2 regions of the Peribacillus sp. NPDC058002 genome follow, and region 1 is predicted to be linked to the other one. Evidence: riboswitches for the same ligand, from Rfam matches in the RefSeq annotation. Region 1 holds a riboswitch; the other holds the start of a gene.
What was found. Region 1 has a riboswitch for cyclic di-AMP ahead of ACFVSH_RS09795 (cation:dicarboxylate symporter family transporter). Riboswitches for the same ligand answer to the same signal wherever they lie in the genome.

Region 1 (3,428 bases):
AGTATTTTCTCAGAAGTGATTATTTCATTCACTTTTTCAGCGAAATCACCATTTTTCAATTTCTTATTATTGCTCTGCAATATTTTTATTTAAAGGAATTTTCAGACCGGAATAATTATTTGGTCCTTTTAATGATTGTTCTATTCTATCTGGCCACATGGTTTGTTAAAGCCTTTTTAGCATACATCCAAGTAGGCGTATTTGTATAAGGCGGGTGAAAAGAATGAGCGGAAAATGGAAAATAGCAGCGGTCTCGATTGCGTCGATAGTCTTAATAGCCGTTAACATATACCTTCTTGAAAAAAAAGAAAGCAAAGTGGAACGAACTGTTTTCGTTGAAAACTGGACAAAGGTAAAAAAGGATACTATTACGGTTACTATTCAAACAAATGGGGTAATTAAACCTGTAGAAGAGTATGATATCTATTTTGATACCAAGAAAAATGATTTTAAGAAATTCCTTGTAAAAGAAGGCGATGCGATTACGGCTGGCTCTTCGTTGTTTGAGTATGAGACGACCGAACTTGATGCGCTAAAAGCGGATTTAGAAGCGGAAAAAACGGCAGCTGAGGGAGAAATTGCGGGGATTGAAGAATACATAGGCAAGTTGAGGTCATATCAAGGGTCCCTGACCAGTGATTCTGGAATAGCGGCCATTGATGAATCGGTGGAAAAAAACTTGAGTAGTGATTTAACGACAAGCTCGACGGATCTTATTAAAAGTAACATTGAACAAGAAATGTACAAGCAGGAACTGGAAAGAAACAGTTTGGATGAAAAAGTGAAAATGCTTGACGCCAAATTGAGTTCAATTGAGGAGCAGTCCAATGCTATCGTGACGACGAGCGAGGCTGATGGTGTCGTTAAAAATATCAATAAAAACCTGAACAATCCCATCATATCCATTGTTTCTACAAATATGGCAATTGAAGGGGAATTCTCCGAAGAAGAAATGAAAAAGGCTGAAGTGGGCATGACTATAAAAGCAAGTTCCTCTGATTCAAAAAAGGCATTGAAAGGAACGATAGGCCGTATCCATTCCTATCCAGCTGAAGAGCCGTCGTTAAAAAAAGATAACAGATTTCCATTTCAGGCTTTAATCGAACCGGAAGGAGAAGTAACGGAACCTTTGTTGGTGGGATCCAAAGTGGATCTTACTGTAATAACCAATGAGAAAGCCGGTGTACCCTCCGTTCCTGAAGAGGCGGTAAATTACCAAAAACAGCCTTATATTTACAAATTGACCAAAAAAGGATATGTGGATAAACGTTACATTACAAAAGGGCTTAAAGCAGAAGGAAAGCAAGAAATCATAAAGGGACCGTCTGTAGGTGACGTCATCCTGCTAAAGCCTGATGTGGCAGTTAAGAACCATTCTAATTTTATTACTCCGATTCAATTTGAAAAAGTGAAAGTTGCAACTTATAAAAAATTCACCACTAGGGAAAAAGTAAGATATCTGTTACTTGGCCTTTTGGAAAAATAACCATTCCTTCAACAAAAGAGGTGATGTTAAGTTATCCAACAATTATATTAATATAACTCATGAGATTAAAAATCGGGAAGAGTAATTATAGATACAATAGACATTAATACAGAATATTCAGACATGTTTAAAGATTTTTTCTAAAATGGATGCGAATAAATATTTACAGATTATCATTTTTAGTATAATATTTTATTATAAGTTAACTCGCTTAATCTTATTCCAAGAACGGGGGACCCATTTTTGTGGATTTTATCCGCTAGGGGTGAATTCAGAAATGAAAGGGCTTTGTGTTTCCAATTCCTAACCCGACAGCTAACCTCGTCAGCGTCTTTAAGGGAACATGTGTGAATATTCACGCCAATAAGAAATCGACACATGAAGTGTCTTTTTTTTCGGCGTAAAGACAGAGTTTTTCAAAAAAAGAAAAATTACTTTCTTTTATTAGTATCTTGTTTCCCTTACCGAGACAAAAATGTTTTTGCATCAAAGACTTTATGGAAGGTGAGGAAAGTAAATGAAGAAATTCAAATTAAGTTTAGCTAGCCAAATTTTCATTGGTTTAATTTTAGGGATTATCGTTGGTGCCATTTTTTATGGTAATGAGACGGCCCAAAACTTTTTACAGCCATTCGGGGACATTTTCCTACGAATGATTAAAATGATTGTAGTGCCGATCATCGTTTCAAGCCTTATCGTTGCAGTTGCCGGTGTAGGTGATTTGAAAGCGGTAGGTAAACTTGGTGCTAAATCATTATCATACTTTGTTGTAGTAACAATGATAGCGATTGCTGTTGGTCTAGTTTCCGCGAATATTATCCAGCCTGGTGCTGGTGTAAATATGAACAATCTAGAACAAACTGATATTTCTACCTATGTTGATACAGCAGAAACTAAGCAGCATGAATCTTTTGTAGATACAATTGTTCACATTGTACCATCCAATCCAATTAAAGCTATGGTAGAAGGCGATATGCTAGCGATCATTTTCTTCTCTGTTTTGTTTGGACTTAGTATTGCGGCTATCGGTGAAAAAGGTAAACCTGTATTCCGTTTCTTCCAAGGTGCAGCAGAAGGAATGTTCTACTTAACTAATATGGTCATGAAATTTGCTCCTATCGGGGTATTTGCACTAATCGGTGTGACCATTTCCAAGTTCGGTTTGGAATCTTTAATTCCGCTAGGAAAGTTAGCGCTTTCTGTATACGGAACAATGATTTTCTTTGTAATTGTCATTCTGGGTCTTATTGCAAAATTTGTAGGGTTCAATATCTTTACATTGATTAAGCTTCTAAAAGAAGAATTGATTCTTGCGTTCTCGACAGCAAGTTCAGAGGCAGTTCTTCCGAGAATCATGGAAAAGATGGAGAAAGCGGGATGTCCGAAACATATTGCTACGTTTGTTATTCCGACAGGATACTCTTTTAACCTTGATGGTTCTACATTATATCAAGCGTTAGCAGCTATCTTCATCGCTCAAATGTATGGAATTGATTTAAGCGCTTATGAACAAATTACACTAATGTTAGTGTTAATGATCACATCTAAGGGGATTGCAGGTGTACCTGGTGTATCTTTCGTAGTTCTTTTAGCGACATTAGGAACAGTTGGTATTCCAATTGAAGGTTTAGCATTTATTGCTGGTATTGACCGTATTCTTGATATGGGCCGTACAGTAGTAAACGTTATTGGTAATTCACTTGCGGCAATCGTTATCTCAAAATGGGAAGGTCAATTCAACCCTCCTTCCAAAAAAGAATTAGAGCAAGTTTCTTAATATAAAAATCCAGAGTGAAATGTCACTCTGGATTTTTTTTTTTTTTTTTGAAATAAAATGCGCTTTCTCTTCTATATTTTGAAATCCTTTTTATATAGTGCGAGTGTGGTTCTTCCTGTACCGCATCCGATATCAAGGATTGCATCATCCTGATATAAATATTTT
Region 2 (3,428 bases), on a different contig from region 1:
GCTAAAGCTTTCCCGGAATGCAGGACATCAAAATGCACTCCTGGCAGGATTGTTTACAGCTAAAGAAGCCTCGGATTGTGTGATTTCCATTGATGCAGATTTACAAGATGATATTCAAGTCATCCCTGAATTCATCCGGAAATTCAATGAAGGATGTGAAATTGTATACGGTGTCCGCCAAAAAAGGGACCTTGATTCATTTTTCAAACGAACATCTGCAACTGGTTTTTATAAAATGATGAACAAGATGGGGGTTAACCTTGTCTATAATCATGCGGATTTCCGGCTAATGAGTAAAAGGGCGATCGCGGAGTTGGAACGATTTGATGAAACGAATCTTTTTTTACGGGGAATCGTACCGCTTATTGGGTTTAAGACGGACTCTGTTTATTATGATCGAAAAGAAAGATTGGCTGGGGAAACGAAATATCCATTTAAGAAAATGGTTGCTTTTGCGCTTGATGGCATTACTTCCTTTTCAGTTACACCGATTCGGCTTGTATTATGGCTAGGATGTCTTTCATTTTTCATTAGCTTACTCTTTGGGTCTTACTTTTTATGGTTAAAGTTTTATGGGCAGACCGAGACTGGATGGACTTCATTAATCACCTCCATATGGTTGATCGGTGGCCTGCAGTTGATTGCTGTCGGCTTGATTGGGGAATATATCGGTAAAATCTATAATGAATCCAAACGCCGGCCTAAATATATAGTTGATCTGGACCTATTTAATCCGCTCGATTTAAAAAAACGGGAGCAACTAGACAATGAACGGAACAATATTGAAAAACTATCTAAAACACACTAACTCCTTTATTCGCTTTTTATTGGTTGGGATAGTCAATACTGCGCTTGGACTTTCCCTTATGCTTTTTCTCATGAATGTTCTTGAATTATCTTACTGGCTCTCCACCTTTATCGGTAATGGTACGGGAGCTGTAACGAGTTTTCTTTTGAACAGGACTTTTACCTTTAAAAGTGATATAGAATGGCGGAGAGGAGTTGCACGTTTCTTTTGCGTCATCCTGATCTGTTATTCCGCCGCATATTCTTTAGGCCAAGCTATTGCGGAATCAATGGAAGGATCCGTTCATTTACCCATACAACAAAATGTGGCTGTGATGATAGGAGCCATTTTTTACACAGTTCTCAACTATATTGGCCAGAAATACTTTGTCTTTAAAAAAAGCAATTTGAGGCCAATTCAAGAAGGCAGGAACTAATTAGGATGGAGCAGGAGCAGTGGGATAATGCCCCCGATTGGACGGGAATTAAAGTGGAATCGGAAAGAGGAAATCAATGCAAGTATAACGACTCAAGCTGGGGGCAGAACTGTTTCACTTCATCCTTCATACTCTTCAAGTGGCAATCATTTATTCCTTTTATGACCATCCTTTGTTCATTCACTCCTTGTTTTTTTCTTTTTGGACGTTTATTTACCTCCGTTCCTCCCTTCGAACCATGTGTTTGCATGACTTATGTAATATACGTCAAGAATAAAACCTCGCATACAAAAAAAAATTATATTTCTGTGCAAAATTTTCATTTACATTTCCATTTCACGGGAGTATGATAATCAACAGTTTCATATTTCTAAATCGCTTAAACCTTATGGTGCGGGGGACCCGGTATTGGGATTGTTACTACAATCCAAGGGGTGAATCCTTTCAAGGTAGGGCTACTCTTAGGTCCGAATCCGACAGCTAACCTCGTAAGCGTTATATGAGAAGGAAGGTGGAGCTTGTTAGACAAAAAAATTGATGTCTACAGGTCTATTTAGTTATGACTTGTAGGCATTTTTCCATTTCTTCTTGTATTTTGATACAGCTGGGTAACTTAAATTTAATATGGTGGTGAATACTTGATGTTATCTTCTATAAAGAGATTTTTGATTGGGAGACCTTTAAAATCAAATGCACTTGGTGAACAAAAGCTGAACAAAACAAAGGCTTTGGCGATATTATCTTCTGATGCTTTGTCTTCTGTTGCTTATGGACCTGAGCAAATATTGATCGTTCTGATCACTGTCGGTGCTGCAGCATTTTGGTATTCCCTCCCTATCGCAATCGGAGTATTGATCCTGTTAACCGCCTTGATCTTGTCCTATAGACAGATCATTTTCGCTTATCCGCATGGCGGGGGGGCATATGTGGTTTCAAAAAACAATTTGGGAGTCAATCCAGGGCTGATAGCTGGAGGATCCTTATTGGTGGATTATATATTAACTGTGGCTGTTAGTGTTTCTGCAGGTACGGATGCAATCACGTCCGCTTTTCCCGGCCTGCATTCATATAATGTCATCATAGCCATCATTTTCGTCATTCTGCTTACAATCCTGAACTTGCGGGGGGTTACGGAGTCGGCCTCTGTTTTGGCTTATCCGGTGTACCTATTCGTTTTAGCATTGTTCATCTTGATTGGTGTCGGGATTTACAAGATTTTTACAGGTGAAGTTTCACCTGAATTGCACACGCCCGTCGGGACTCCGGTAGCGGGCATCAGTTTATTCATACTGCTAAGAGCATTTGCGTCAGGAAGCTCCGCATTGACAGGAGTCGAAGCTATTTCCAATGCAATCCCGAACTTTAAAGATCCGGCTCCGAATAATGCGGCGAAAACTTTAATAGCGATGGGTTCCTTATTAGCTGTATTATTTTCGGGAATCGTATTCTTAGCCTATTATTTAAGTATCGTCCCGAGCGCAGAGGTAACGGTCGTCTCCCAGGTTGCTGAAGAGATCTTTGGACGGAATTTCATGTATTTCTTCATTCAAGGTACGACTGCCTTGATCTTGATACTTGCGGCCAATACTGGCTATTCGGCCTTCCCTCTGCTTGCAGTAAATCTAGCGAAGGATAAATTCATACCGAGGGCGTTTACGATCAGAGGGGACCGATTAGGGTATTCCAATGGAATAATCATACTGGGACTTGCCTCGATCATCTTAATAGTCTCATTTGAAGGACATACAGAAAATCTCATTCCGCTTTATGCTGTAGGGGTATTCATTCCATTTACTCTGTCCCAGAGCGGTATGATTGTTAAATGGATCCGCGAAAAGCCAAAAGGCTGGATGTTGAAATTAACCATTAATTCAATTGGTGCCATTATTAGCTTTATCGTCACGATGATATTCTTCTTGACCAAGTTTACTCAGGTTTGGCCTGTTTTGATTTTTATACCTATTATCCTGTTAATTTTTCATCGAATCAGAAAGCATTATGAAGCAGTTGGTGACCAACTAAGGATTACAACATGTGAGCCGATCTTGCCAATTGAAGGAAATATCATTATCGTACCTGTTGCCGGGATAACTCATGTGGTCGAGAACTCTTTAAATTATGCAAAATCTCTTTCAGCGCATCAAGTCATTGCCGTTTATGTTGCTTTTGAAAGAGAAGATGAAAAGAAATTCGAAGAAAAATGGA

Region 2: linked by a shared signal. The riboswitch ahead of ACFVSH_RS07210 (APC family permease) and the one ahead of ACFVSH_RS09795 (cation:dicarboxylate symporter family transporter) in region 1 are both predicted to bind cyclic di-AMP.

The regions. Positions count from the first base shown of each region.
Region 1 is NZ_JBHVQU010000038.1:6,229-9,656, forward strand. Features, by position in the region: gene ACFVSH_RS09785 (hypothetical protein) at 1-209, shown strand, start outside; gene ACFVSH_RS09790 (efflux RND transporter periplasmic adaptor subunit) at 224-1,486, shown strand; cyclic di-AMP (ydaO/yuaA leader) riboswitch at 1,685-1,831, shown strand; gene ACFVSH_RS09795 (cation:dicarboxylate symporter family transporter) at 2,004-3,263, shown strand.
Region 2 is NZ_JBHVQU010000023.1:36,534-39,961, reverse strand. Features, by position in the region: gene ACFVSH_RS07220 (glycosyltransferase family 2 protein) at 1-808, shown strand, start outside; gene ACFVSH_RS07215 (GtrA family protein) at 768-1,223, shown strand; cyclic di-AMP (ydaO/yuaA leader) riboswitch at 1,590-1,734, shown strand; gene ACFVSH_RS07210 (APC family permease) at 1,865-3,428, shown strand, end outside.